3 regions of the Streptomyces sp. NPDC043427 genome follow, and region 1 is predicted to be linked to each of the others. Evidence: riboswitches for the same ligand, from Rfam matches in the RefSeq annotation. Region 1 holds a riboswitch; each other region holds the start of a gene.
What was found. Region 1 has a riboswitch for cyclic di-AMP ahead of AC067M_RS23700 (C40 family peptidase). Riboswitches for the same ligand answer to the same signal wherever they lie in the genome.
Positions count from the first base shown of each region.

Region 2: linked by a shared signal. The riboswitch ahead of AC067M_RS15135 (M23 family metallopeptidase) and the one ahead of AC067M_RS23700 (C40 family peptidase) in region 1 are both predicted to bind cyclic di-AMP.
Region 3: linked by a shared signal. The riboswitch ahead of AC067M_RS28980 (M23 family metallopeptidase) and the one ahead of AC067M_RS23700 (C40 family peptidase) in region 1 are both predicted to bind cyclic di-AMP.

Region 1 covers NZ_JBWKCC010000015.1:69,068-79,028, forward strand. The annotation lists gene AC067M_RS23660 (helix-turn-helix transcriptional regulator) at 1-1,150, shown strand, start outside; gene bioD (dethiobiotin synthase) at 1,430-2,146, opposite strand; gene AC067M_RS23670 (adenosylmethionine--8-amino-7-oxononanoate transaminase) at 2,148-3,428, opposite strand; gene bioB (biotin synthase BioB) at 3,421-4,665, opposite strand; gene AC067M_RS23680 (8-amino-7-oxononanoate synthase) at 4,813-5,940, shown strand; gene AC067M_RS23685 (DUF397 domain-containing protein) at 5,989-6,213, opposite strand; gene AC067M_RS23690 (helix-turn-helix domain-containing protein) at 6,223-7,080, opposite strand; gene AC067M_RS23695 (ATP-binding protein) at 7,294-7,752, shown strand; gene AC067M_RS23700 (C40 family peptidase) at 7,924-8,406, opposite strand; cyclic di-AMP (ydaO/yuaA leader) riboswitch at 8,410-8,545, opposite strand; gene AC067M_RS23705 (hypothetical protein) at 8,962-9,270, opposite strand; gene AC067M_RS23710 (ATP-dependent Clp protease proteolytic subunit) at 9,278-9,913, opposite strand.
Region 2 covers NZ_JBWKCC010000007.1:129,864-139,824, forward strand. The annotation lists gene AC067M_RS15120 (DNA gyrase/topoisomerase IV subunit A) at 1-1,103, opposite strand, end outside; gene AC067M_RS15125 (M16 family metallopeptidase) at 1,470-2,819, shown strand; gene AC067M_RS15130 (M16 family metallopeptidase) at 2,816-4,204, shown strand; cyclic di-AMP (ydaO/yuaA leader) riboswitch at 4,407-4,573, shown strand; gene AC067M_RS15135 (M23 family metallopeptidase) at 4,588-5,361, shown strand; gene AC067M_RS15140 (GntR family transcriptional regulator) at 5,550-6,242, shown strand; gene AC067M_RS15145 (HPr family phosphocarrier protein) at 6,436-6,717, opposite strand; gene AC067M_RS15150 (bifunctional acetate--CoA ligase family protein/GNAT family N-acetyltransferase) at 6,895-9,729, shown strand; gene AC067M_RS15155 (DUF5998 family protein) at 9,772-9,961, shown strand, end outside.
Region 3 covers NZ_JBWKCC010000021.1:47,085-57,045, reverse strand. The annotation lists gene dxs (1-deoxy-D-xylulose-5-phosphate synthase) at 1-1,934, shown strand, start outside; gene AC067M_RS29005 (aspartate aminotransferase family protein) at 1,931-3,352, shown strand; gene AC067M_RS29000 (helix-turn-helix domain-containing protein) at 3,424-4,062, shown strand; gene AC067M_RS28995 (DUF6126 family protein) at 4,059-4,181, shown strand; gene AC067M_RS28990 (tyrosine-protein phosphatase) at 4,221-5,018, opposite strand; gene AC067M_RS28985 (alpha-galactosidase) at 5,240-7,312, shown strand; cyclic di-AMP (ydaO/yuaA leader) riboswitch at 7,617-7,778, shown strand; gene AC067M_RS28980 (M23 family metallopeptidase) at 7,783-8,742, shown strand; gene AC067M_RS28975 (DUF6250 domain-containing protein) at 8,970-9,692, shown strand; gene AC067M_RS28970 (SGNH/GDSL hydrolase family protein) at 9,803-9,961, shown strand, end outside.

The DNA.
Region 1 (9,961 bases):
GTACGAGGATGCGCGGGACGTGTTGGAGGCGACGGCCGGGCGGTGTGGGCCGGGCGGGGACCCCACTCTCCTCATCCATGCCGGGATCGCCGCGCTGATGCTCGGTGACCACACCCGCGCCGTCACCGCCACCCTGCGCGCCGCCACATCCGCCCGTACCCGCGGCGCGCCGGGAACCGTCGCCCAGGCCATGGAGTTCCGCGCCTACGCCGACTTCTGGAGCGGACGCCCACGCGTGGGCGAGGCCGCCGCCGCTGACGCCCTGCGCCAGGCGTACGCCACCGGGCAGGACAACGGCGCCTGCCATCTCCAGGCCGCCCTCGCCATGTTCGCGGCGATCACCGGCGACGCCGACCTGTGCCGTGAACGTGCCGCCGCCGCCCGCTCGTACGCCCTCGCCCGCGGCCTGGGCCTGCCCGCCGCGCTCGCCCAGTGGGCGCTCGCCGTCCTCGACCTCGGCGGCGGCCGGTTCGCCGCGGCCGCCGCACGCCTGCGCGCCCTCGCCGCGTTCGGGCCCGGCCACGGCCACCGGGCCATCCGTCACCTGGCCACCCCGCACTACGTCGAGGCCGCCGCCCGCACCGGCGACACCCGCGTCGCCCGGGCCGCGCACGCCGACTACGACCGCTGGGCCCGCGCCGTCCGCAGCCCCGACGACCTCGCCCTCAGCGCCCGCTGCCGGGCCCTGCTGTCACCCGGCGCCGAGGCCGTCGACCACTACCGCACGGCCCTCGACCTGCACGCCCACGGCACCCGCGACCACGAACGCGCCCGCACGGAGCTGCTGTTCGGCGCGGCCCTGCGCCGACTGCGTCACCGCAGCGAGGCCCGCGACCGACTGCACAGCGCCCTGGAGGCCTTCGAGTCCTTCGGCGCCCCGCACTGCGCCGACCAGGCCCGCGCCGAACTCCGTGCCCTCGGAGCGCCCGCCGCACCCCCGCGCGGCCCCGACGACCCCGCCGCCCTTCTCACCGCCCAGCAACTGCTCATCGCCCGCATGGCGGCAGACGGCGCGACCAACCGCGAGATCGCCGACCACCTCGCCCTCAGCCCCCGCACGATCGACCACCACCTGCGAGGCGTCTTCAGCCGCCTGGGCATCCGTTCCCGTATCGAACTGGTCCGACTCGTCGCCGCGTCCGACAGCTAGGGCCTCTCGTTCGGATCATGCCGGGCTCGCGGGGTCCGGCACCGCGCCTCGCCGCGTTGTCGTCGGTTGGCAGGGCTCCGCCCTGCCGCCCTCCTCCGCCTTGCGATGCACGGCACCGGACCCCGCTCCCTGATCCGGCCTGATCCGAACGAAAGACCCTAGGGCCTCTCGCTCGGATCATGCCGGGCTCGCGGGGTCCAGCACCGCCCAAACGAGAGGCCCTCGGCCGGTGGGGCGCATCAGGCCGCCGGTGGGGCGCATCAGGCCGGGTGCGACACCTCAGGGCCCCTCCCGCCCCCCGAACACCTCCGCGTCCCACGTTCCGTCGAGCCGTGGTGCCAGCCACGCCGGGGCCGCTGCCCGGAACGCGGGTGGCGGGAGTGCGCCGGCGCCGGCGGGCAGCGCGCCGAGCAGGGGGGCTCCGGAGACCTCCGGCAGGTCCGCGACGTTGCAGCGGGACGCCAGGTCGGGGGAGTCGGGCCAGCTGCCGATCACCACGCCCAGGAAGTCCAGCCGACGGGAGCGCAGTTCGCGTGCCGTCAGTTCCGTGGTGTTGAGGGTGCCGAGGCCCGCGGAGGCCACGACGAGCACCGGCGCGCTCAACAGTTCGGCCACGTCCGCCAGCGTCCCGCCCGCATCGTCGAACCGTACGAGCAGGCCACCTGCCCCCTCGACCAGAACGAGGTCGTGCTCGGTGGCCAGCTTGGCCGCCGCGTCGGCGACCTCACGCGGAGCGACCGGGAGCAGACCGGCCCGCCGCGCTGCCGTCCCCGGCGCCAGCGGCTCGGGATAGCGGGCGACCTCCGCCGCCGTCACGTCGCCCGCCAGCCTCGCGACCTCGTCGGCGTCCCCGCGCTCGTCGGGGCGTACGCCCGTCTGCGCGGCCTTCAGTACGGCCACCGACCGGCCCGCCGCGAGCGCCGCGGCGGCGACCGCGGCGGTCGTTACCGTCTTGCCGACCTCCGTGCCCGTGCCCGTGATCACCAGTACCGCCATGTCATCCCTCCCGCGCCGCCGCGCACACGGCCCGCGCGATCCGGGCCACGTCCTCGTCACCCGTGACGTACGGCGGCATCGTGTAGATCAGGTCCCGGAACGGCCGCAGCCACACGCCCTCGCGCACGGCGGCGTCCGTGGCGGCCTTCATGTCCACGGAGTGGTCGAGCTGCACGACGCCGATGGCACCGAGCACCCGTACGTCCGTCACACCCGGCACCTCGAGAGCGGGCGCCAGACCCTCCCGCAGGCCGGCCTCGATCCGCTTGACCTCGGACAGCCAGTCCTGCCCGAGCAGCAGGTCGATCGACGCGCACGCCACGGCCGCCGCCAGCGGGTTGCCCATGAACGTCGGACCGTGCGCCAGCACCGGCACCTCGCCGCGCGAGATCCCGTCGGCCACCCGAGGCGTGCACAGCGTCGCCGCCATCGTCAGATAGCCGCCGGTCAGCGCCTTGCCGACACACATCACGTCCGGCGTCACCGCCGCGTGCTCCGCCGCGAACAGCGCTCCCGTACGCCCGAAACCGGTCGCGATCTCGTCGAACACCAGCAGCACGTCGTGCGCGTCGCACGCCTCCCGCAGCACCCGCAGATACGCGGGGGAGTGGAACCGCATCCCGCCGGCGCCCTGTACCACCGGCTCGACGATCACCGCGGCCAGCTCGTCGGCGTGCCGTGCGATCGTGGCGCGCAACTCCTGCGCGTACGACTCCTCGTACGCGACCGGCGGCGGGCCCACGAACACCTGCCGGGGCAGCACGCCGGTCCACAGCTCGTGCATCCCGCCCTCGGGGTCGCACACCGACATCGGCTGCCAGGTGTCCCCGTGGTAACCGCCACGCCAGGTCAGCAGCCGCTGCTTCGACGGGCGGCCGAGCGAACGCCAGTACTGCAGGCACATCTTGACCGCGACCTCGACCGACACCGACCCGGAGTCCGCGAGGAAGACGTGCTCCAGACCGTCGGGTGAGATGTCGACAAGTCGCTTCGCCAACCGTACGGCGGGCTCGTGGGTGAGCCCGCCGAACATCACGTGGCTCATCCGCCCGACCTGCCCGCGCGCGGCCTCGTTCAGCACCGGGTGGTTGTAGCCGTGGATCGCCGACCACCAGGACGACATGCCGTCGACCAGCTCGCCCGCGCCGTCCGCGAGCCGCAGCCGCACCCCGCTCGCCGACTCCACGACGAGCGGGTCAACGCGACCGGGCATCGGACCGTACGGATGCCACACATGCCGCCGGTCGAGCTCGAGCAGCTCGGAGACGTCCAGCTCAGGCATTGGGCGCGAGGTCCGTACCGGCACCACGGCGGCGCACGGCGACCAGATCCGTACGGGCCTCGTTGGCCGAGAGCGTGGAAGTGGCCGAGGACGCGGCAGCGGGTGCGCTGCCGCACACACCACCGCCCGCGTGAGAGCCACAGCCCGCGCCCTCGTGCGACCCGCAGCCCGCGCCCTCGTGCGACCCGCAGCCGCCACCGCTCGCGTGCGACCCGCAACTCCCGCCGCCCGCGACGCGATGCTCCGGCAGTGTCACCTCGCCCGCACCCTCCACCTCGAACCCGGCGTCCGCGATCATGTCCAGGTCGGCCTTGCCGGCCTGGCCCTCGCTGGTGAGGTAGTCGCCGAGGAAGATCGAGTTGGCCAGGTGCAGCGCGAGGGGCTGCATCGTGCGCAGATGGACCTCACGGCCACCCGCGATGCGCACCTCGACGTCCGGGCAGACGAAGCGGACCATCGCCAGGATGCGCAGACAGCGCTGCGGGGTGAGGTTCCACTCCTTGGCCAGCGGGGTGCCCTCGAACGGGATCAGGAAGTTCACCGGAACGGAGTCGGGGTCCAGCTCGCGCAGCGAGTAGACCACGTCCACCAGGTCCTCGTCCGACTCGCCCATTCCGGCGATCAGCCCGGAGCACGCCGACAGACCCGCCGCGTGCGCCTTCTGCACGGTGTCCACCCGGTCGGCGTACGTGTGGGTGGTCGTGATGTCCCCGTACGTGCCCTCGGAGGTGTTGAGGTTGTGGTTGTACGCGTCCGCGCCCGCATCGCGCAGCCGCTCCGCCTGGCCGTCGGTGAGCAGACCGAGACAGGCGCACACCTCGACGCCCTCGTTCTGCTCCTTGATCGTCTTGATGGTCTCGGAGACCCGGTCCACGTCACGGTCGGTCGGCCCGCGCCCGCTCGCCACCAGGCAGACCCGCTTGGCGCCACCCGCCAGCCCGGCCGCCGCGGCCTCGGAGGCCTGGTCGGGTTTGAGCCAGGTGTACTTCAGGATCTCGGCCTTGGAGCCGAGCCGCTGGGAGCAGTAGGAGCAGTCCTCCGGGCACAGCCCGGACTTCAGGTTGACGAGATAGTTGAGTTTCACCCGTCGCCCGAACCAGTGCCGGCGTACCTTTCCGGCCGCGGCCACCACATCGAGCAGGTCGTCGTCGGACGTGGCCAGGACGGCCAGCGCCTCCTCGCGGGTCGGCAGCTCGCGCCGAAGCCCCTTGTCCACCAGCGTGTTCAGCAGGTCCATGAGAGCCGATCCTGTCCTACCGACCCGTTCCGGGCCAAGGAGAGTTCGTACAAGAGAGGCCATTCGTCGTGTGTGCATTGCCACACCATGGGTGGCGAGTCGTTTGGCTAGTGTCTGTCCACTGCCTACAAAACCCCCGGAGGACCCATGGTGTTCGGCTGGATCGACGAGCAGGCGGAACTGCGCCGCCGGGCCGGACTCGTGCGGACCCTGCGCCCGCGCCCCGCCGACTCGCCGCTGCTGGATCTCGCCAGCAACGACTACCTGGGACTGGCGCACCATCCGGAGGTCACCGAGGGCGCGGCGCGGGCGGCACGGACCTGGGGCGCCGGCTCGACCGGCTCCCGGCTCGTCACCGGCACCACCGAGCTGCACACCGAGCTGGAACGCGAGCTGGCCGATTTCTGCGGCTTCGAGGCGGCCCTCGTCTTCTCCTCCGGCTACGCGGCCAACCTCGCCGCGGTCACCGCGCTCGCCCCGCACGGCTCCCTGATCGTCTCCGACGCGGGCAACCACGCCTCGCTGATCGACGGCTGCCGACTGGCCCGGGGGACGACGCACGTCGTCGCGCACGCCGAGCCGGACGCCGTGCGCAAGGCGCTCCAGACGCACGAGGGTCCGGCCGTCGCCGTCTCCGACGCGGTCTTCTCCGTCGACGGCGACGCCGCCCCGCTCACCGCGCTCGCCGAGGCGTGCCGGGAGCACGGCGCGGGGCTCATCCTCGACGACGCCCACGGCCTGGGCGTTCTGGGCGACGGCGGCCGCGGCACCCCGCAGGCGGCGGGACTCGTGGGCGCCGACGACGTCGTCGTGACGGTCACGCTGTCCAAGTCGCTCGGCAGTCAGGGCGGAGCCGTGCTCGGCCCGGCCCGGGTGATCGACCACCTGGTCAACGCGGCCCGCACGTTCATCTTCGACACCGGCCTGGCCCCCGCGGCCGTGGGCTCGGCCCTCGCGGCCCTGCGGCTGCTGCGCCGCGAACCGGAGCGGGCGGCACGGGCCCGCGCGGTGGCGGCGGAGCTGCACGCACGCCTGACCGCCGCGGGTCTGGAAGCGGTACGTCCGGACGCCGCGGTGGTCTCCGTGCGCGCGCCGTCCCCGGAGGGGGCCGTTCAGTGGGCAGCCGACTGTCGGGCGGCCGGCCTCGCCGTGGGTTGCTTCCGTCCTCCTTCCGTTCCCGACGGCATCTCACGGCTCAGGCTGACCGCCCGCGCGGACCTCTCCGGGGCGCAGATCGAACGCGCTGTACGAGTGATCGGCGAGACGCGACCATGAGTCGGCGTGACACGGCCGTGGGTCGCCCCTGTTGACGGACGAGGGTGATCAGCGGAACGCGGCCGTGAATCCCGACCAGCTCTCGGGGGAGAAGAGCAGGGCGGGCCCGGCCGGGTCCTTCGAGTCGCGTACGGCGAGCAGCCCGGCGCACGGCCCTGAGGCCGGCCGGGCCGTCTCGACGCAGTTGTTGGCTCCCGTGCTGTAGCTGCTGCGCAGCCAGCGCACGTCGTGCAGATCGATGCTGGAAGGAACGTTCCGAGGCAGTGCGGACATAGTGCCTCCTTACGCGCCGTCACCTATCCCGGCGATGTAATCCAACGAGTCCTCGGGCGAAAGGGCATGGATCTGAAGGGTGTTGAAGGCCTCGCTGTAGGCCCGGAGGTCTTCTTTCCGTTCGAGGTAGAGGCTACTCGTCAAGTGGTCGAGAACAACCACATCCAGGTCAGAAGTGCTCGGAAAAGAGAAGATAACGAAAGGGCCGGTGACGCCGATGTGCGCCCCGGCCGTGAACGGCAGTACCTGGAGCCGTACTTGCGGCAGCCGCGCCGCCACCACCAGGCGTTCGAGCTGCCGGGCCATCACTCCGGGCCCGCCGACCTCCCGCCGCAGCACCGCCTCGTCCAGCACCGCGCTCAGCTCCAGCGGCGGATCCGCCCGCAGGACGACCTGCCGGGCCAGTCTGACCTCCACCAGCGTGTCGAGCCGGTCGTCGGTCACGCCCTCCAGGGCGGCCCGGGTCACCGCGCGGGCGTACTCGGGCGTCTGCAACAGGCCCGGAACCACCGACGTCTCCAGGGTGCGCATCGCGCCGGCCTGCGACTCCAGGCTGATGAAGTCCCGGTAGGTGGGCGGCAGCACCCCACGGTAGGCGTGCCACCAGTGGTGCCCGCCGACACCGTCGGAGCCCGCCAACGCGAGCATCAGCTCACGCAGTTGAGGATCGGCCACGCCGTAGACGTCGAGAAGTAACCGCACATCGGCTGGTTTCACCCCGCTGGTGCCCGTCTCGATCCGGCTCACCTTGGACTGGTGCCAGCCCACAAGTCGGGCCGCCTGCCCACTGGTGAGCCCCGATTGGGCGCGCAGCGCGCGCAGTTCCGCACCCAGTTTGCGGCGGCGCACCGCGGGACCGTGCTGCATGGGTACTCCTTACTCCCGACGAGCCACCCAAATCCGCTCCGTGGTCGTAGGGTTCACCGCTTCGAGCGACAGATATATGCACATCTTGGTGGATCGCCACCCGCGAGGGGCGAGGTAATGGCACTCTGACGACGAAGCACCAGTCCGGGACCGTACTCGAATCATCCGCTCCATGTCGGACTTGCGGTCCCGGGGGAAAGGGACGACGTCGCCATGGCAGACCATCTGGAAGCATCCGTCACTCTGCCGAGCGATCCCGCCTCGGTCTCCGCGGCCCGCGCCTTCGTGGTCGGCACCCTCGCGGAGTGGGGCCTGCCGGAGGAAGCGGAGGTGTCCGACACCATCCGGCTCATCGTCTCCGAGCTCGCCACCAACGCCGTGCAGCACACCTTCGGGCAGTCCCCGACCTTCACAGTCGCCCTCCGGCTCGACCGGGACGAACGGGTGTTCGTGGGTGTCACCGACAGCCATCCCCGGTTCCCCAAGCGGCTGCCCGCCGCCGTGCAGCAGGACAACGGCCGCGGCATGGTGATCATCCGCTGGCTGACCGCGGAGTGCGGCGGCAAGCTGAGAGTCCGGCCGACCCGGGAGGGCGGCAAGACGGTCTCCATCGAGCTGCCGTGGACCGTGCCGGCCGAGCCGGTGACAACGGTGGGGCAGCAGGAACAGTAACCCCGGGTCCAGATCTGGATCTACGTCCACAACTACTTCAGCACCTGCGTGCGGGGCCCCGCACACCGCGCGCCGACGGCCCAGGGCGTCCGTGTGGAGCCCTGGGAGCCGTCGGACCGAGCCGAGGACCGCTGCCGGCGCTTCAGGACGCCGGCACCGCCCTCGGGAGGGTCACTTGACCCGGCCGTACCAGACGTTCTTCGTCCAGAGCTTCTGCAGCTTCACCACGTCCCCGGTCTTCGGGGCGTGCCAGATCTTCCCCTTCCCGGCGTAGATGCCCACGTGGTAGACGCTGGAGCTGGAGGAGCCCGAGTGGAAGAACACAAGATCCCCGGCCTTGCGGCTCTTCACGGAGATGTGCCGGGTCTTGTTGTACTGCTGGGCCGCCGTCCGGGGGAGCTTCTTGCCCGCCTTCTTGAACGCGTACAGCGTGAGTCCTGAGCAGTCGAACCTCTTGGGGCCCGTGGCTCCGTACTTGTACGGTGAGCCCTTTTTGGACGCCGCGATCTGGAGCGCCTTCGTCGCAGGTGTCGCGGCCGCGGCGTCGGAGGCGATGCCGGGAACCACGATCGAGCCGCCAACGGCGGCGATGGTCAGGGCCGAGGCCGTGCCGGCCCGGGCCATCAGCGACGGGACACGATTGAGCGCAGTCATGCGCAACCCTTCGTCAGCCGCCTGTGAAGGATGACCTGTCGGATTCGGGCTGGCGAAGTGGCCCGGCCGCGTTGCCGCGGCTTCACCCCAAGGGCTGCTCGACCCGGTCATGGCGTGACCGTTCCGGCGACCCGTCTTGCTTGGGTCCTCCACTCCTGCCGATCCACTCCTGTCGACCAGTCATCCGGGCGGCGGCAGGACTCGGCGTCCGTCCGGATCGCCCCGCCGTTGTGGCGGGGGCTTGTCGTCAGTCACGGATCTTCACTCACAAGTGTCCGAAATACCCAATGGAATCGGGGGTTTGTGGCGTTACTCACCACTCACCCGTTCGGGTGGACAGTGTGGTGTTCGAGTGAGTGTCCAGGTCATGACGGGGCCTCGGACCAGCATGAAAGGGTCTCAGCCCCGGCTGACGCTACGCGCGTTGCGCAAGTCGGGAGGTCCCGGAAAAGGACCTTCTTCTACTCCGAACAGGGGTACTTCATTCGGTCCGTTTAGCTTCCGATCCGGACGTCCCGCCGAGGAGGCCGCGCGTCCGGACCGGACGCGGGTGAGTCAACTGTCGGAGAGCGGCGGCATCGTGACTCGCGCCGTACGACGCTCCCCGTCAAGGACGCGCAGCGCACGCGCCAGCGTTGGAGCGTGCAGCTCGGTCTCACCCCGCTGGTGCATGAGCGCCAGTGCGTCCCTGAGCGCCGTCGCCTTGGCGACGAGCGCCTGTGCGGCGCGTAGACCACGGTACGTGTCCCCGTGATGCGCCGGGTTGATTCGGCCGAGAAGGTCCACAACGTCCAGGTAACGGTCGATCAACTCGCCCTCGGCGCGCGTGAGGGCGGGCAGCGGTGGCAGCTCCGGAGGCAGCATCGGTGCCTCACCTCGCGCCGGGCGCGGTGCGGGAGGTCTTGCGGCTGGAGATGAGCCCGTCCACCAGGCCGTACTCCACGGCCTCCTGGGCGCTGAGGATCTTGTCGCGCTCGATGTCCGCGGTCACCTGCTCCGGTGTGCGCCCCGTGTGCCGTACGAGCATCTCCTCCAGGCGGTCGCGGGTGCGGATCAACTCGGCGGCCTGGATCGCGAGGTCGCTGGCCTGCCCCTGGACCGGCTCGGCCAGCGCCGGCTGGTGGATCACGATGCGAGCGCCCGGCAGCGCGAACCGCTTGCCCGGCGAGCCCGCGGCCAGCAGCACCGCGGCCGACGCGCCGGCCTGGCCGAGGCAGATCGTCTCCACCTCGCAGGTGACGTACCGCAGCGTGTCGTAGAGGGCCGACATCGCGCTGAACGAGCCGCCGGGGGAGTTGATGTACAGCGAGATGTCCCGGTCCGGGTCCTGGTACTCGAGGTACATGAACTGGGCCATCACGTCGTTCGCCGAGATGTCGTCGATCGGCGTCCCCAGGAAGACGATCCGCTCCTCCAGCAGCTTCGAGTACGGATCCATCGTCCGGTGCCCCGAGCTCGTGCGTTCGGTGAACTCGGGCAGGACGTAGCGGGCGGACGGTCGGGTGATGGCCATGGCGGTACCCCTCCTCGCAGAGCGCTGTCTGTAAGAAATGTA
Region 2 (9,961 bases), on a different contig from region 1:
TCGAGATAGACCTCCAGGAGCTCCTTCAGGCCCAGCGTGAGCGGCTGGCCGTCCACCAGCGCCACGTTGTTGATGCCGAAGGACTCCTCCATCGGCGTCAGCTTGTAGAGCTGCTCCAGGACGGCCTCCGGCACGAAGCCGTTCTTGATCTCGATGACCAGGCGCAGGCCGTGCGCACGGTCGGTGAGGTCCTTGACGTCGGCGATGCCCTGGATCTTCTTCGAACCGACCAGGTCCTTGATCTTGGCGATCACCTTCTCGGGACCGACCGTGAAGGGCAGTTCTGTCACGACCAGACCCTTGCGGCGCGCGGTCACGGTCTCCACCGCCACCGTCGCCCGGATCTTGAACGTGCCGCGGCCCGTCTCGTACGCGTCCCGGATGCCCGCCAGGCCAACGATCCGGCCGCCGGTGGGCAGGTCCGGGCCGGGGACGTGCCTCATCAGGGTGTCGAGATCCGCGTTCGGGTGGCGGATCAGATGGCGGGCGGCGGCGATGACCTCGCCCAGGTTGTGCGGCGGCATGTTCGTGGCCATGCCGACCGCGATGCCCGACGCGCCGTTGACCAGGAGGTTCGGGAAGGCGGCGGGCAGGGCCACCGGCTCCTGCTCCTGACCGTCGTAGTTGGGCGTGAAGTCGACCGTGTCCTCGTCGATCGACTCGGTCATCAGGCTCGTCGCCGCGGCCTGGCGGCACTCCGTGTACCGCATGGCCGCCGGCGGGTCGTCGTTGCCCAGCGAGCCGAAGTTGCCGTGCCCGTCGACGAGTGGCACCCGCATCGAGAAGGGCTGGGCCATGCGCACCAGGGCGTCGTAGATCGACGCGTCGCCGTGCGGGTGGAGCTTGCCCATCACCTCGCCGACCACGCGGGCGCACTTCACATAACCGCGGTCGGGGCGCAGGCCCATCTCGTTCATCTGGTAGACGATGCGGCGATGGACCGGCTTGAGGCCGTCCCGGGCGTCGGGCAGGGCACGGGAGTAGATGACCGAGTACGCGTACTCGAGGAAGGAGCCCTGCATCTCGTCGACGACGTCGATGTCGAGGATCTTCTCCTCGTACGAGTCGTCGGGCGGCGGGGTCTTCGTGCTGCGGCGGGCCATCGCTGCCGGCTCCTCCTGTTTCCTGGTCGCTCGCCTACAGGGCGCTCACGTCGCCTTCGGCTCACTCATGGTTGAAGCGTTTGACGGGATCTGATGTGGACCATTGTGGACCGTGGCACTGACAACACGTGCCGGGACCCGGTGCGCAACGCTCGGCCGTCGCCGAGAGGCGCCGCGTGCGCCCACCGGGGCGGCCCTGCGGCACGACTGCCCGCAGGCTACGCCATCGCCGCCCGCAACCGGCTTCTCGCTCTCGGCGTACGACCTCCGGGAACTTCGCCGACCGTCCGCACGCTTGCATAAAGTGGCAGGACCAGCAGGAAATCCGCGGTCGGAACGACCGCTCCCGCGATCGAAGGGATGTACATGCCCATGGGTCACACGGCCACAGCCCAGGCAGGCTCCGGCGGCCTGACAGCGACCGAGCACCGCCTGGCCAACGGCCTGCGCGTGGTGCTCTCAGAGGACCACCTGACCCCCGTCGCGGCGGTGTGCCTCTGGTACGACGTCGGTTCGCGCCATGAAGTCAAGGGGCGCACCGGCCTGGCTCACCTTTTCGAGCACCTCATGTTCCAGGGCTCCGGCCAGGTGAAGGGCAACGGCCACTTCGAGCTGGTGCAGGGCGCCGGCGGCTCGCTCAACGGAACCACGAGCTTCGAGCGCACCAACTACTTCGAGACCATGCCCGCCCACCAGCTGGAGCTCGCCCTCTGGCTGGAGGCCGACCGCATGGGTTCCCTGCTCGCCGCCCTGGACGACGAGTCGATGGAGAACCAGCGGGACGTCGTCAAGAACGAGCGCCGCCAGCGCTACGACAACGTCCCCTATGGCACGGCCTTCGAGAAGCTCACCGCCCTCGCGTACCCGGACGGTCACCCGTACCACCACACGCCCATCGGCTCGATGGCCGACCTGGACGCGGCGACCCTGGAGGACGCGCGCGCGTTCTTCCGTACGTACTACGCGCCCAACAACGCGGTTCTGTCCGTGGTCGGCGACATCGACCCGGAGCAGACCCTTGCCTGGATCGAGAAGTACTTCGGCTCGATCCAGGGCCACGACGGCAAGCCCGCGCCCCGCGACGGCACGCTGCCCGACGTCATCGGCGCGCAGCTGCGCGAGGTCGTCGAGGAGGAGGTCCCCGCGCGCGCCCTGATGGCCGCCTACCGGCTGCCGCACGACGGCACGCGCGCGTGCGACGCGGCCGACCTGGCGCTCACCGTCCTCGGCGGCGGCGAGTCCTCCCGCCTCTACAACCGGCTCGTACGGCGCGACCGCACGGCGGTGGCGGCCGGCTTCGGCCTGCTGCGGCTGGCCGGGGCGCCCTCCCTGGGCTGGCTCGACGTGAAGACCTCCGGTGACGTCGAGGTGCCGGTCATCGAGGCCGCCATCGACGAGGAGCTCGCCCGGTTCGCCGAGGAGGGCCCCACGGCCGAGGAAATGGAACGCGCCCAGGCCCAGTTGGAGCGCGAGTGGCTGGACCGCCTCGGCACGGTCGCGGGCCGCGCCGACGAACTCTGCCGCTACGCGGTGCTGTTCGGCGACCCGCAGCTCGCCCTGACCGCCGTCCAGCGCGTGCTGGAGGTGACGCCGGAGGAGGTCCGGGAGGTCGCCAAGGCCCGCCTGCGCCCCGACAACCGGGCGGTGCTCGTCTACGAGCCGACCGCCGCCGAAGCCCCCGCCGATCAGGACGAGAACGAGGAGGCGGCCCAGTGACCGAGCTCGCCACGATGGACTTCCACCCCCAGCCCCAGGCGGGCGACGCGAAGCCGTGGGCCTTCCCGGCTCCGGAGCGCGGCACCCTCGACAACGGCCTCACGGTCCTGCGCTGCCACCGCCCCGGCCAGCAGGTCGTCGCCGTGGAGGTGCTCCTGGACGCGCCCCTGGAGGCCGAGCCGGCCGGCCTGGACGGCGTCGCAACCATCACGGCCCGGGCCTTCTCCGAGGGCACCGACAAGCACTCCGCCGAGGAGTTCGCCGCCGAGCTGGAGCGCTGCGGCGCCACCCTCGACGCACACGCCGACCACCCCGGCGTACGCCTCAGCCTCGAAGTCCCGGCCTCGCGCCTGGAGAAGGCCCTCGGTCTGCTCGCCGACGCCCTCAGGGCGCCCGCGTTCGCGGACAGCGAGGTCGAGCGGCTCGTCCGCAACCGCCTCGACGAGATCCCGCACGAGCTGGCCAACCCCTCCCGCCGCGCCGCCAAGGAGCTCTCCAAGGAGCTCTTCCCGGTCACGTCGCGCATGTCCCGCCCGCGCCAGGGCACCGAGGACACGGTCCAGAACATCGACTCCGCGGCCGTACGCGCCTTCTACGAGAAGCACGTCCGCCCCGCCACGGCCACCGCCGTGGTCGTCGGCGACCTCACCGGCGTCGACCTGGACGCGCTCCTCGGCGACACCCTGGGCGCCTGGACGGGCTCCTCGGCCCAGCCGCGGCCCGTGCCCGCGGTGACCGCCGACGACACCGGCCGTGTCGTCATCGTGGACCGCCCCGGCGCCGTCCAGACACAGCTGCTCATCGGGCGCATCGGCCCCGACCGGCACGCGCGCGTGTGGCCCGCGCAGGTGCTCGGCACGTACTGCCTCGGCGGCACCCTCACCTCCCGCCTGGACCGCGTGCTGCGCGAGGAGAAGGGCTACACGTACGGTGTGCGGGCGTTCGGGCAGGTCCTGCGCTCGGCCCCCGACGGCTCGGGCGCCGCGATGCTCGCCATCAGCGGTTCCGTCGACACCCCGAACACCGGCCCCGCCCTGCAGGACCTCTGGACGGTGCTGCGCACGCTCGCGGCGGAGGGTCTCACCGACACCGAGCGCGATGTCGCCGTGCAGAACCTCGTCGGGGTGGCGCCGCTGAAGTACGAGACCGCCGCGGCCGTCGCCAGCACGCTGGCCGACCAGGTCGAGCAGCACCTGCCGGACGACTACCAGGCGACGCTGTACCAGCAGCTGGCCGCGACGGGCACCGTGGAGGCCACCGCGGCCGCCGTGAGCGCCTTCCCGGTGGACCGCCTGGTCACCGTCCTCGTCGGTGACGCCGCGCAGATCAAGGAGCCCGTCGAGGCCCTCGGCATCGGCGCCGTCACGGTGGTGTCCGCCGAGTAGCGGCACACACGAGCGGCGGAACGCAGGGGCCCCTGGAGACGGAAACGTCTCCAGGGGCCCCTGATGTCCGAATTGGGGGAGAGGTTGCCTGTCTGGCCTGTGGGATGCGCTACAAAAGCCGTGATCCGTTTGAGGATTGAAAGTGGTCCCGCTTAGCGTCATCCGGGCTGTTCGTCGGGCAATGCGTCGCAACCGCGGCACCGGACAGTCATCGCCGAGTCCCCGTACGGCGCGAGCCAGGGGAGCCGGGGACCCAACTAGGCAGTCCCTGGGGTGAATCGGACGCCCGCGCGTGTCGCGAGGGGGCCCGTAGGAGACCTTCCTGCTCCGAACCCGTCAGCTAACCCGGTAGGCGAGAAGGAAGGAAAGGACCACTCATCTTCATGGCGTTCACCTGCGCCACCGGGAAGCACCGTCGTCCCAGCCGCATGAAGCGCACCACCGCCCGCGCCGCGGGCGTCGCCGCGCTCGCCACCACCGGAGTCATCGGCACCCTGAGCGCACCGGCGCTCGCCGCCGACACTGCCGTCGAGCAGACCGGCCTGATGCCCGTCGTCACCGTCGGCGACGCGGTCGCCGACCGGGTCGACGCCCAGGCCGCCGCCCAGAAGGAGGCCGCCCAGCTGAAGGCGGCTGAGGAGGCCGCGCGTAAGAAGGCCGCCGCGGAGGCCAAGAAGGCGCGCGAGGAGGCCGAGCAGGTCCGCGCGGCCAAGGCCCGTGCCGTGCGCGCCGCCGAGCGCAAGCGCCTCAACGCCTTCGTGGCGCCGATCTCCGGCTCCTACATCTCCACCGGCTACAAGTCCGGCGGCTCCCTGTGGTCCTCCGGCAGTCACACCGGCGTCGACTTCCACGCCGCGAGCGGCACCACGGTGCACGCGGTCGGCTCCGGCACCGTCGTGCAGACGGGTTGGGGCGGCTCCTACGGCAACCAGGTCGTGATCAAGATGAGCGACGGCACGTACACGCAGTACGGCCATCTGTCGTCCATCGGCGTCTCGGTGGGCCAGCAGGTCACCCCGGGGCAGCAGATCGCCCTGTCCGGTGCGACCGGCAACGTGACCGGCCCGCACCTGCACTTCGAGGCCCGTACGACTCCGGAGTACGGCTCGGACATCGATCCGGTCGCCTACCTCCGCCAGCACGGCCTGAACGTCTGACGACAGACCGCAGAACATCCCGCGGCCCCGGCTCCCCGAGCCGGGGCTTTCGCGTTTTCAGGGACCCCGCTGTCCAAAAAATATCCATGGATTCCGGCCCGCCATCGGAAATTCCGGCTCATTGCAATAGAGTCACTGACCACACGTCCATCGTCGACGTTTCACGGGGATTAAGGCGGAGGTCGGTCATGCGTATTCCGGCGCATTCGGTATGCACGGCCATCCGGGACGACATCGTCGCGGGTGTCTACGAGCGCGGTAGCCGGCTCACCGAGGAACTCCTCGCGCGCCGCTACGGCGTCTCTCGCGTCCCCGTGCGGGAAGCCCTGCGCACGCTGGAGGCCGAGGGCTTCGTGGTGACCCGGCGGCACGCGGGCGCGTGCGTCGCCGAACCCACCGAGCAGGAGGCCGCCGACCTGCTGGAGATGCGCATGCTCCTGGAGCCGCTCGGTGCCTCCCGGGCCGCCCAGCGGCGCTCCGAGGCCCACCTGAAGGTGCTGCGCGGGCTCGTCAGGCTGGGCCAGGAACGGGCCAGACGGGGCAACAGCGAGGACCTGCGCTCCTTGGGGAGCTGGTTTCACGAGACGCTCGCCCAGGCCTCCGGCAGCCATGCGATGACCTCCACGCTGACTCAGCTGCGCCACAAGATCGCCTGGATGTACGCGGTGGACGCCCCGGCCGACCCCGTGGAGTCCTGGGCGGAGCACGGCGCGATCGTGGACGCGGTGGCGCGCGGCGACGGCGAGCGCGCGCGGACGATCACGGCGCTGCACACCGAGCGCGCGACCGCCGCGCACCGGCTGCGCTTTTTGGGCGGGGAGCGCCCGGAGCGTGTGAGGACTTCGCAACATCCCGTAAACATGTCGGGCCAGCGGCATTAACACGGGGGCCGTATACAAAGGGGGGATATTCGGTGGGGACATATTTCCGCTGCCCTTTTTTCGGCGCGCCGAGAATTTCCGGTCGCGCGTCCGGGTGTGCCCGCGGTAATTCCTCCTGAAAGCGTCGTGAGAAACGGCGAAGCCGCGCCGCCCGGAAGGGGCGACGCGGCTTCGCGCGTGCTGCGAGCGACGCTCACACGGTCTCGGGCAGCTCCTCGAGGCCTTCGGAGACCAGCTTCGCCAGACGGTCGAGCGCGGCGTCCGCGCCCTCGGCGTCGGAGGCGAGGACGATCTCCTCGCCGCCCTGGGCGCCCAGGCCGAGAACGGCCAGCATGGAGGCCGCGTTGACGGGGTTGCCGTCGGCCTTGGCGATCGTCACGGGGATGCCTGCGGCCGTGGCGGCCCGGACGAAGATGGATGCGGGGCGGGCGTGGAGGCCCTCGGCCCAGCCGACGTTGACGCGGCGCTCAGCCATGTGATGCTGCCCTTCGGTGCTCAGGTTGTCTAGACCAGTGTTCCACACGTGAAGCGTGACAGGAACGGTCCTGCGTCCCGTTCCCCATGTGGTCGTCGAACCTCGGCCTCGATCCGACTTCCGTCCTCCACAGACTGCCTCGCGCCCCTGTCGAGCGCTAGCCGTACTCTGGGCCCCATGCAGAGCGCGTCGGACCGGCACGAGTACCCCGCCCACTGGGAGGCCGACGTGGTGCTGCGCGACGGCGGCACCGCACGCATCCGCCCCATCACCGTTGATGACGCCGAGCGCCTGGTCAGCTTCTATGAGCAGGTCTCGGACGAGTCGAAGTACTACCGCTTCTTCGCGCCCTACCCGCGCCTGTCCGCCAAGGACGTCCACCGCTTCACGCACCACGACTTTGTGGACCGGGTGGGACTCGCGGCCACGGTCGGCGGCGAGTTCATCGCCACCGTACGCTATGACCGCATCGGCGCCGACGGCATGGCCGCCTCCGCCCCCGCCGACGAGGCCGAGGTCGCCTTCCTGGTCCAGGACGCCCACCAGGGGCGCGGCGTCGCCTCCGCCCTCCTCGAACACATCGGAGCGGTCGCGCGCGAGCGTGGCATCCGCCGCTTCGCCGCCGAGGTGCTGCCCGCCAACACCAAGATGATCAAGGTGTTCACGGACGCCGGGTACACCCAGAAGCGCAGCTTCGAGGACGGCGTCGTACGCCTGGAGTTCGACCTCGAACCCACCGAACGCTCACTCGCGGTGCAGTACGCGCGCGAGCACCGCGCCGAGGCGCGGTCCGTGCAACGGCTGCTGACGCCCGGTTCCGTCGCCGTCGTCGGCGTCGGCCGCACGCCCGGCGGTGTGGGCCGCAGCGTCCTCGGCAACATCCGGGACGCCGGGTTCACCGGACGCCTGCACGCCGTGAACAAGGCGTTCCCCGAAGAGCTGAAGGAACTCGACGGGGTGCCTGCCCACCGCTCGGTGCGGGACATCGACGGACCCGTCGACCTCGCGGTCGTCGCCGTGCCCGCCGACCATGTGCTCGAGGTCGTCGCCGAGTGCGGTGAGCACGGCGTCCAGGGGCTTGTCGTGGTCTCCGCCGGATACGCCGAGAGCGGCCCCGAAGGACGCGAGCGTCAACGCCAACTCGTCCGGCACGCACGCGCGTACGGCATGCGCATCATCGGGCCGAATGCCTTCGGGATCATCAACACCTCCCAGAGCGTACGGCTGAACGCCTCCCTCGCCCCCGAGATGCCCCGCCCCGGGCGCATCGGACTGTTCGCCCAGTCCGGCGCCATCGGCATCGCACTCCTCTCCCGGCTCCACCGCCGCGGGGGAGGCGTCACCGGAGTGACCGGCGTGTCCACCTTCGTCTCGTCCGGCAACCGCGCGGACGTCTCCGGCAACGATGTCCTCCAGTACTGGTACGACGACGCCGACACCGACGTCGTCCTCATGTACCTGGAGTCCATCGGCAACCCGCGCAAGTTCACCCGCCTCGCACGCCGTACGGCGGCCGCCAAGCCGCTGGTCGTCGTGCAGGGCGCCGGTTCCGCTCCACAAGGGCACACCGTACGGGCGACGCGGTTGCCGCACGCGACGGTGTCCGCGCTGCTCAGGCAGGCCGGGGTGATCCGGGTGGACACCATCACGGAGCTCGTCGACACCGGGCTGCTGCTCGCACGCCAGCCGCTGCCGACAGGCCCGCGCGTGGCGATCCTCGGGAACTCCGAGTCCCTGGGGCAGCTGACGTACGACGCGTGTCTCTCCGAGGGGCTTCGGCCGTTGCCGCCGTTGGACCTGACGACAGGCGCGTCGGCGGAGGACTTCCGGGTGGCGCTGGCGCGGGCGTTGGCCGACGAGACGAGCGACGCGGTGATCGTGACGGCGATCCCGGCGATCGGTGAGGCGTCGCCGAGGGACGCGGAGCTGGCGGAGGCGCTGCGCACCGCTGCTGCGGCGGCGCCTGCCAAGCCGGTTCTGGTGGTGCACGTCGAGTTGGGCGGGCTTGCGGAGGCATTGTCGGCCGCTGCCAGTACCGCACCACAGGCCGGTGCGAACGCACCCGGCATCGTGGGCGGCGCCCACCCGTTCCGCCCCTTGGACCGATGGGCCACCGCGGCACCGGAACCATCGGCCACCCCGGCCGACTCCCGTCTCATCCCCGCCTACCCCGCCGCCGAACGCGCCGTTCGCGCGCTTGCCGAGGGCGTGAAGTACGCCCAGTGGCGGCGCGATGCCGCCCAGCCCGGGAAGGTGCCCGAGTACGAGGACATCGACGAGAGGGGGGCCGCCGAGAAGATCGGCGGGCTGCTCGCGCGCGGGCAGGGCCTCACGCTCGGCACGGAGGCGACGTGCGAGCTGCTGCGGATGTACGGCGTCCACGTGCACCGCGCGGTGGCCGCACCCACCGCCGAGGACGCTGTCGCCGCCGCGCGCACCCTCGGCTACCCCGTGGCCCTCAAGGCCACCGCCCCACACCTGCGCCACCGCGCCGACCTGGGCGGCGTACGGCTGGACCTCGCCGACGAGGAGCAACTGCGACGGGCCTACACCGAGTTGACCGGTCTGTTCGGGAAGCCGGAGGAGCTGCGGCCGGTCGTGCAGAGGATGGCCCCGCGCGGGGTGGACACGGTTGTCCGCGCGGTCATCGACCCGGCGGCCGGCGCGGTGGTCTCCTTCGGACTCGCCGGTGCGGCCTCCCAGCTGCTCGGGGACATGGCGCACCGGCTCGTGCCCGTCACCGACCGGGACGCGACCTCGCTGATCCGCTCGATCCGGACGGCGCCGCTCCTGTTCGGCTGGCGCGGCTCGACCCCCGTCGACACGCCCGCGCTGGAGGAGCTGCTGCTGCGCGTCTCGCGGCTGGTCGACGACCATCCGGAGGTCGTCGCGGTCACCCTGGAGCCGGTCGTCGTCGCCCCGCGCGGTCTGAGCGTGCTCGGCGCCTCCGTACGCCTGGCGCCACCCCCGGCCCGCGACGACCTCGGCCCTCGGACACTTCCCGTGTACTGAGCGGCGACGAGCGGTCCCTCGCAGTCAGTGCACCCCCGTAGGATGGACGACATGGCCAAGACCAGTACGACGACCCAGGGGCTGCGAGCGGCGATCGAGCGCAGCGGCTACTACCCGGCCCTCGTGGCCGAGGCGGTGGAGACCGCCGTGGGCGGTGAGCCCATCCGGTCGTACCTGGTCCACCAGGAGACGACGTTCGACCAGAACGAGGTGCGGCGGCACGTGACCGTGC
Region 3 (9,961 bases), on a different contig from region 1:
TGCACGCGGTCGCCAGAACGGGCGGCCACCTGGGGCCCAACCTGGGCGTGGTGGAACTGACCATAGCCCTCCACCGCGTCTTCGAGTCGCCGGTCGACCGCATCCTGTGGGACACCGGCCACCAGAGCTACGTACACAAGTTGCTGACGGGACGTCAGGACTTCTCCAAGCTGCGCGGCAAGGGCGGCCTGTCGGGCTACCCCTCCCGTGAGGAGTCCGAGCACGACGTCATCGAGAACAGCCACGCCTCCACCGCGCTCGGCTGGGCCGACGGACTCGCCAAGGCCCGCCAGGTGCAGGGCGAGAAGGGGCATGTGGTCGCGGTCATCGGCGACGGGGCGCTGACCGGCGGCATGGCCTGGGAGGCGCTCAACAACATCGCGGCCGCCAAGGACCGGCCGCTGATCATCGTCGTCAACGACAACGAACGCTCGTACGCGCCGACCATCGGCGGCCTCGCCAACCACCTGGCCACCCTGCGCACCACGGACAGCTACGAGAGGGCCCTGGCCTGGGGCAAGGACGTGCTGTTGCGGACCCCGCTGGTGGGCAGCACCCTCTACGAGTCGCTGCACGGCGCGAAGAAGGGCTTCAAGGACGCGTTCGCCCCGCAGGGCATGTTCGAGGACCTCGGGCTGAAGTACGTCGGCCCGATCGACGGGCACGACGTCAGGGCCGTCGAGTCCGCGCTGCGGCGCGCCAAGCGTTTCCACGGTCCGGTCCTCGTGCACTGCCTCACCGAGAAGGGGCGCGGCTACGAGCCCGCCCTCGCCCACGAGGAGGACCACTTCCACAGCGTCGGCGTGATGGACCCGCTCACCTGCGCGCCGCTCGTCCCCGCCGGCGGTCCGTCCTGGACATCGGTGTTCGGCGACGAGATCGTCCGGATCGGCGAGGAACGCGACGACGTCGTGGCGATCACGGCGGCCATGCTGCACCCCGTGGGCCTCGGCGCGTTCGCCGAACGCTTCCCGGACCGGGTGTGGGACGTGGGCATCGCCGAGCAGCACGCGGCGGTGAGCGCGGCCGGGCTCGCGACCGGTGGACTGCATCCTGTCGTCGCCGTCTATGCCACCTTCCTCAACCGTGCCTTCGACCAGCTGCTGATGGACGTCGCCCTGCATCGCTGCGGGGTCACGTTCGTGCTGGACCGGGCCGGGGTCACCGGCGTCGACGGTGCCTCCCACAACGGCATGTGGGACCTGTCGGTGCTCCAGGTCGTCCCCGGTCTGAGGATCGCCGCGCCGCGCGACGCCGAACAACTGCGGGCGCAGCTGCGGGAAGCGGTCGCGGTCGACGACGCGCCCACGCTGGTCCGCTTCCCGAAGGAGTCGGTGGGGCCTCAGGTGCCCGCGATCGACCGTGTCGGCGGGCTGGACGTCCTGCACCGAGGGCCGGGCACGCCCGAGGTACTGCTGGTGGCCGTCGGCGTCATGGCACCGGTGTGCCTCCAGGCCGCCGAGCTGCTTCAGGCCCGCGGGATCACCTGCACCGTCGTCGACCCCCGCTGGGTCAAGCCCGTCGACCCGGCCCTGCCCGGCCTCGCCGCCGAGCACCGGTTGGTGGCCGTCGTCGAGGACAACAGCCGCGCGGCGGGCGTGGGCTCCGCCGTCGCGCTCGCCCTGGGCGACGCCGACGTCGATGTGCCGGTCCGTCGTTTCGGCATCCCCGAGCAGTTCCTCGCGCACGCCAAGCGCGGCGAGGTGCTGGCCGACATCGGACTCACGCCGGTGGAGGTCGCGGGCCGGATCGGGGCGAGCCTGGCCGTGAGGGAAGCGGGCCGGACCGCGAAGGGCGCGAACCTGGCCGCGAAGGGCGCGAACCCGGCCGCGAAGGACGCGAACCTGGCCGCGAAGGACGCGGGCCCGGCCGCGAAGGACGCGGGCCCGGCCGTCGACGAAGAGCCGTCCAAGGGGAAAGAGAAACAGGCATGACGACCGCCGAATCCGCGTCGCAGCCGTCGGGCCGGGCCGGGGACTTCGACCTCGGTGCCCTGCTCGCCGCCCGCGGAGCCGAGCGCTACGAGCTGCACGCCAAGTACCTCAACCACCAGCTCCCGCGCATGCTGCACACCATCGGCTTCGACAAGGTCTACGAGCGGGGGGAGGGCGCCTACTTCTGGGACGCGGACGGCAACGACTACCTCGACATGCTCGCCGGGTTCGGGGTGATGGGCCTCGGCCGCCACCACCCCGTCGTCCGCAAGGCGCTGCACGACGTCCTCGACGCCCGGCTCGCCGACCTCACCCGCTTCGACTGTCAGCCCCTGCCCGGGCTGCTGGCCGAGCGGCTGCTCACGCACAGCCCGCACCTGGACCGGGTGTTCTTCGGCAACAGCGGCACGGAGGCGGTCGAGACCGCGCTGAAGTTCGCCCGCTACGCCACGGGGAAGCCGCGCATCCTGTACTGCGACCACGCCTTCCACGGGCTGACCACCGGCTCGTTGTCCGTCAACGGCGAGTCCGGCTTCCGCGACGGCTTCGCACCCCTGCTGCCCGACACCGCCGTCCCGCTCGGCGACCTCGACGCACTGGCGAGGGAGCTGAAGAAGGGCGACGTGGCGGCCCTCGTCGTCGAGCCGATCCAGGGCAAGGGCGTGCACGAGGCCCCGCCCGGCTACCTCCGCGCCGCGCAGGAGCTGCTGCACCGGCACAAGGCGCTGCTGATCGCCGACGAGGTGCAGACCGGACTCGGCCGCACCGGCGACTTCTACGCCTACCAGCACGAGGACGGCGTCGAACCGGACCTGGTGTGTGTGGCCAAGGCGCTCTCCGGCGGCTATGTGCCGGTCGGTGCCACACTCGGCAAGGACTGGATCTTCAAGAAGGTCTACTCGTCGATGGACCGGGTGCTGGTCCACTCGGCGAGCTTCGGATCCAATGCGCAGGCCATGGCGGCGGGACTCGCCGTGCTGTCGGTCATGGAGAACGAGCAGGTCGTCGCGCATGCGCGCGCCACGGGGGAGCTGCTGAGGTCCCGGCTCGCCGCCCTGGTCGACAAGTACGAGCTGCTCGCCGACGTCCGCGGTCGGGGCCTGATGATCGGCATCGAGTTCGGCAGACCGAAGTCGCTGAAGCTGCGCAGCCGCTGGGCCATGCTCCAGGCCGCCCGCAAGGGGCTCTTCGCGCAGATGGTGGTCGTCCCGCTGCTCCAGCGGCACCGCATCCTCACCCAGGTCTCCGGCGACCACCTGGAAGTGATCAAGCTGATCCCGCCACTGATCGTCGGCGAGCGCGAGGTGGACCGGTTCGTCGACGCCTTCACGGAGGTGATGGACGACGCACACAACGGGGGCGGGCTGATGTGGGACTTCAGCAAGACACTGATCAAGCAGGCGGTGGCGAACCGATAGAGGCGACCGCAGGTTTTTGCCTCTGAGGCAACAAGTTTGCCGCAGAGGCAAAGCCCGGGCTCAATGGAGGCGTGAACTCCTCCGAACCCGACCCCCGGGCCGGGGCCGAAACCGACGGTGAGGCCGGCGTCGAAGCCGTCGTCGCGCCCCAACTGCGCGCCCTGCGCCGCCGCGCCTCCCTCACCCTGGAAGCCGCGGCCCGCGCCGCCGGCCTGTCACCCGCACACCTCTCCCGGTTGGAGACCGGGCAGCGCCAGCCCTCGCTGCCGATGCTGCTCGCGCTCGCCCGCATCTACGGTACGACGGTCTCGGAGCTGCTCGGTGAGACGGCCGCCGACCGGGACGCCGTCGTGCGCGCCGCAGACATGGAGCCGACCGCGGCGGGCGGCTGGACGTACTGGCAGGCCGGCGCCCCGGGGCGCGGGATGCAGGCCCTGCGCGTGCATGTGCCGTACGGCTCGCAGGGCGACATCGTCCGGGTGCACCCCGGCGAGGAGTGGCTGCACGTCCTCAAGGGGCGGCTGCTCCTGCGCCTCGGCGACACCGCGCACCGGCTCGGGCCGGGCGACAGCGCCCACTTCGACTCGTTGACCCCGCACCGCATCGCCGCGCGGGACCCCGACGGAGTCGAACTCCTCTTCGTCCACACGCTGTTGCAGAGCCCCACGGCGACGCTCTGCCTCGGCCCCACCACGGGAGAAACGCCATGAGCGACCTCGAGCAGAAGTTCCCCCGCACCCTCTGGGTCCGGCTGGCCATCTACCTCGCCGGGGGACACCTCCTCGCGGCCTTCATCTGGCTGCTGTTCGAGGCGGGGGCCCGCAAGTAGCGGCCCGATCAGTGGAGGACCCGATCGGTCGAGACCCGATCAGTCGAGGAGGCGCTCGCGCAGCCGCTCCCGGGTCTCGGGGGCGAGTCCCAGGCCCTGCTCCAGGTAGGCGTCGACGCCGCCCCAGGTCTCCTCGATGGTCTCGAAGCCCGCCGAGAGGTACGCGGCGCGGGCGTCGAAGAGGGGGCTGAGCAGCTCCATGACCTCGGGGGAGTAGGCGCCGGCGGAGGAACCGCCGCGGTGCACCTTGTAACGGCGGTGCTTGGCGTTCGACTCCAGGTAGTCGGCGACGATCGCCTCGCGCTCCACGCCCAGGGCCAGCAGCGTCACGGCTATGGACAACCCCGCGCGGTCCTTGCCGGCCGCACAGTGCATCAGGACCGGGACGCTGTCCTCGGCGAGCGCGTGCAGCACCTGGGACTGCTCGGCCGTGCGCTCCTTGATGATCTTGCGATACGAGGTGATCATCCGTTGGGCGGCCTTGCCGTCGCCGAGGATCTCGCGCAGCTGGTCGACGTGACCGTCACGGACCATCTTCCAGAACTCGGCGCCGTCCGCCGGGTCGGACAGCGGCAGGTTCACATTGCGCACGCCCGGCAGCTCGACGTCCTGCCCTTCCAGCTTCTGGTCCGCCGCGTTGCGGAAGTCGAAGATCGTGTGCAGGCCCAGGGAGGCGAGGAACGCGGCGTCCTCGTCGGTGGCGTGCGCGAGATGGCCGCTGCGGAACAGCACCCCGTACCGCACCCGCCGTCCGTCCGCCGTCGGCAGTCCGCCCACGTCGCGGAAGTTGCGCACTCCTGCCAGCTCGGGTTCGGTCGACGGGACCTGCTGCGTCACGGGGGCTCCTCCCAGTCGGCCCCGCCTGCGCGGCTCGTCGAAGGGCCGACGGGGTGCGGTCTCGACCATACGACACCGGTGTGGAGGCCAACGAGTTGTCCACAGGCCGGTCCTGGAGCGACACCCCGCGACGACGAGTTGTCCACAGACGTTGCAGGTGACGCCCTCGGGCCTTGATGATGTTGGTGCTTGATCGCACCTGTTCGGACCTGTGAGGCCTCATGCTGGAGATCGCGGAAAACGGCCGTACGTGGCTGCTCTCGGGACCCACGAGCAGCTACGCCGTCCACGTCACCGAGGACGACGAGCTGCTCCACCTGCACTGGGGCCCCTCGATCGCCATGGCGGACGCCGAGGCACTGGCCGTCCGCCCGCTGCCCGACTACTGGCCCTTCGAGTCCCCGCTCGACGGCCGCGAGGAGTACCCCGTCGAGGGCGGCCCCCGCTTCACCCGCCCCGCGCTGTCCGTGCGCACCGACGAGCGACGCGGCACCGAGTGGCGCTTCGAGGCGTACGACACCGAGGGCGACCTCCTGCGCCTGCGCTTCCGGGACGCCGGGCTGGTCGTCACGCTGCACTACCGGATGCGCGACGACGTGGTCGAGCGCTGGGTCACCCTCGACAACCAGGGACCCGAGCCCCTGGAGCTGCTGCGCGCCGACTCCGCCACCTGGACCCTGCCCGACCGCGAGGGCTGGCGCCTGTCGCACCTGCACGGCCGCTGGGCCGCCGAGTCCCGGCTGACGTCCTCCCCCCTCACCTACGGTGAGAAGGTGATCGGGAGCCGGCGCGGTCACACCGGTCACCAGCACCTGCCCTGGGTCGCCCTCGACACCGACGCGACCGAGGAGCGCGGCGAGGTCTACGGCTGCGCGCTCGGCTGGTCCGGCTCCTGGCGGATCGCCGTGGCCCAGCTTCCCGACGCGCGCGTGCAGATCACAGGCGGTGCCGGATACGACGACTCGGGCCTGCTGCGGCTCGCGGCAGGAGAGGTCCACACCACGCCGGTCTTCGCGGGCCTGTGGAGCGACGGCGGCTTCGGCGGGGCGAGCCGGGCCTGGCACAGCTACCAGCGGACCTACGTCGTTCCCGACGCGGACCGGGACCGGCCCGTGCTGTTCAACTCCTGGGAGGCCACCGAGTTCGACATCTCCGAGGAGCAGCAGGCCACGCTGGCGCGGCGGGCCGCGGCCATCGGCGTCGAGCTGTTCGTGGTCGACGACGGCTGGTTCGGGGCGCGCACCAGCGACCGCGCCGGGCTCGGCGACTGGCGGCCCAACCCCGACCGCTTCCCCGGCGGGCTGAAGCCGCTCGCCGACTACGTCCACGCGCTCGGGATGCAGTTCGGCATCTGGGTCGAACCCGAGATGGTGAACCCGGACAGCGAGCTGTACCGGGCGCACCCCGACTGGGTGCAGTACCAACCGGGACGAAAGCGGACGGAGTTCCGCAATCAGCTCGTACTGAACCTCGCCCGCCCGGATGTCCAGGACTACCTCTGGCGGCAGCTCGACAGCCTTCTTTCCAGTGCCCCGATCGACTACGTGAAGTGGGACTTCAATCGCTGCTTCACCGACGCCGGCTGGCCCGGTGAGGGCTACCCGCAGCGACTCTGGGTCGACCACGTCAACGCCCTTTACGCCCTGCTGGACCGGCTGCGGGCGGCCCACCCGGGTGTCGCCTTCGAGTCCTGCTCGGGTGGCGGCGGCCGGATCGACCTCGGGGTGCTGAGCCGTACGGACCAGGTGTGGACCTCGGACAACACCGACCCCCTCGACCGGCTCGCCATCCAGCACGGCTTCAGTCAGATCCACCCCGCGCGGGTCATGGCCGCCTGGGTCACCGACAGCCCCAACGCCCAGCTCAACGGCCGGGTCAGCTCCCTGCGCTTCCGGTTCGTCAGCGCCATGGCGGGCGTCCTCGGAGTCGGCGGCGACCTCGCCCAGTGGGCCGAGGAGGAGCTCGCGGAGGCCCGGGAGTGGGTGGAGCTCTACAAGAAGATCCGCCCGCTGGTGCAGCACGGCGATCTCCACCGGCTGCGGCCCCCGCGGGGCGGACTCAGCGCCGTGCAGTACGTCCGCGGGGACGAGTCCGTCGTCCTGGCCTGGCTCCAGGCGCAGCACCACGGCGAGCCCGTGCCGGCGCTGCGGCTGCGCGGGCTCGACCCGACAGCATCGTACGAATGCCTCGAAACGGGTGAAATTCATCGAGGGGCGGTGCTGTTGCATCACGGATGGCGTACCGGACTGCGGGGCGACCTGGATGCGGCAGTTCTCCGGCTGCGTCGCATCTGAGAGTTCTGTCTGAATTGCGGGGTTAATCCCAACTCGCTCTGAAAGAAAGGGGTCTGGAGCGACGTCACGTGATTAGCGTCATATCCGTGACCGTGAGTTGCTCGTCATGTCCACGTAATTCATGTGGTTTCCAAGGGCTTTCACAGGAACCGGTGCCTTCGTACTACACGGAGTGTCACCGGGAATTCTCACAGCGGATCACGAGAAACGCATTCCCGCGCAACCCTCCGCTTGTTCCTTTGCGTCCTGGTCGCTTACGTTCGCCACCAATCCGGACGGACGCCCAATCCTGCCGCCGTCCGGAGAACCGCACACACTGACCCGTGCACGGCAGGAGCGGGGGACCCACAGGTAAGACCGCCTGTTCCGGTTCCCGGAACGGCTTGGGGTTAAGCCGCGCCTCGGCGCGGCCGGGCATCTCCAGCTCGCACCCGACAGCTCACCTCGCAGGCGCCGGAGAGGAATTCGCCATGCCCGCGAAGGGTAAGCACCGCCGTCCCAAGGCCCAACGTTTCACCCGCTCCATCGCTGTCGCCGGAACCGGCGGCGCCGCGCTCGCCCTCCCCCTTCTCGGGGCCACCGGCGCCCACGCCGCGCCTTCCCAGTCCGCTCCCGAAAAGGCCGTCCAGTCCGCTCCGGTAACGGAGAAGAAGGCGGCCGAGAAGAAGACCGCCTCGGACCCCGCGAGCGCCCGGATCTACACGGTGCGCTCCGGCGACTACCTCTCGAAGATCGCCGACGAGCAGCACGTCAGAGGCGGCTGGAAGAAGCTCTACGCCGACAACCGCGAGACCGTCGGCTCCGACCCGTCGCTCATTCACCCCGGCCTGAAGCTGTCCCTGGGCAAGAAGGCCGAGACGAGCACCGGCACGACCTCCTCCTCGGAGTCGAAGACGTCGAAGTCCTCGACCTCGCCGCAGTCTTCGAAGTCGTCGAAGACCTCGAAGACCTCCACGTCCTCGAAGTCCTCCGCCGCCAAGACCACCACGGCCACCCAGTCCAACGGCGCCTCCACCGGCAGCGGTTACACCCTCCCCGTGGTCGGCGCCACCATCGGCACCCCGTACCACATGGCCGGCAGCATGTGGTCCAGCGGCTACCACACCGGCGTCGACTTCGTCGTCCCGACCGGCACGTCCCTCAAGGCCGTGGCCGCGGGCACGGTCGTCTCCGCGGGCTGGGGCGGCGCATACGGCAACCAGGTCGTCATCAAGCTGAACGACGGCTACTACGCCCAGTACGCCCACCTGTCCTCGATCTCCGTCTCCGCGGGCCAGGCCGTGACCGAGGGTCAGCAGATCGGCCTCTCCGGTGCGACCGGCAACGTGACCGGACCGCACCTGCACTTCGAGATCCGGACGACCCCGGACTACGGCTCGGACGTGGACCCGGTCGCCTACCTCCGCTCGCACGGCGTCACCGTCGGCTGACGGACCGCGCCACCATCTGCCTGACACGCTGCCGAAGGCCGGACCCCCGATCCCCGGGTCCGGCCTTCGGTATGTCCGGGCACGGTCGTGGACGATCGCCGCGTTGCGGTCCTGTGGCGGTGGCGTCAGGGGTGTCGACAGCGGGGGCGGAGGCGGGGGAAGGTGATCCCCGTCAGACGGCAAGCGCTTTCCATCCGTAGTCCCGCCCCGCTGAGGAGCTGTTACCCGTGACGAGCACGCGCAGAGCCTTCGGTGCCCTCGCCGCCGGCGCCGCCCTGGCCGCCCTCGCCCCCGTGACCACCGCGAGCGCCGCGCCCCGCCACCGCCGCCTCATCGCCCACGACGACTTCCGTCACGGCCTGCGTCAGTGGGCCGTCGAACTCGAGCAGGGCGGCATCGTCACCGCCTCCCGCGGAACCCTGGAGGTCGACGTACCCGCCGGAGCCACGATCTGGTTCAGAAAACCGCTCGCGGGCCCCTACGCCATCGAGTACACCGCCACACCCGTCTCCGCCGGAGGCCTCAACGACCGCGTCTCGGACCTCAACAACTTCTGGAACGCCGTCGACGTCCGCTCTCCTGACGACCTTTTCGCCACCCGGCGCGGCGGCGCGCTCGCCGAGTACGACTACCTCAAGACGTACTACGTCGGCTACGGCGCCAACTCCAACACCACCACCCGACTGCGCCGTTACGTCGGCCAGGCCGGGGTGCGCCCCCTGCTCCACGACTGCACCGAGCCGCTGCTCGTCGCGAACGAGCCGAACCGCGTCCGCATCGTGTCGGCCGGTTCCACGGTCCGCTGGTGGAGCAACGGGCGGCTCGTCTTCGACTACACCGACCTGGAGCCGTACACCGGCGGCCACTTCGCGTTCCGCACGACGTGGAGCCACTTCCGTATCAGCGGCTTCCGGGTGTGGGCCTTATTCCCGGATTGGCAAACTCTTTAGGAGTGGCTTATCTCACCGCCCGTCAACCCCTGCCTACGGTCGCGTAGGTCACATTCGGGGGTGAATCATGAACTGCTGTGGCAGACGATTCGAAGAATGACAGCAGATCAGTGATCGGGTCGTACGTGGCGGTGGGGGACAGCTTCACCGAGGGCGTCGGCGACCCCGGCCCCGACGGGGCGTTCGTCGGCTGGGCCGACCGGTTCGCGGTGTTGCTCGCGGACCGGCGGCCCGAGGGCGACTTCGAGTACACCAACCTCGCGGTCCGG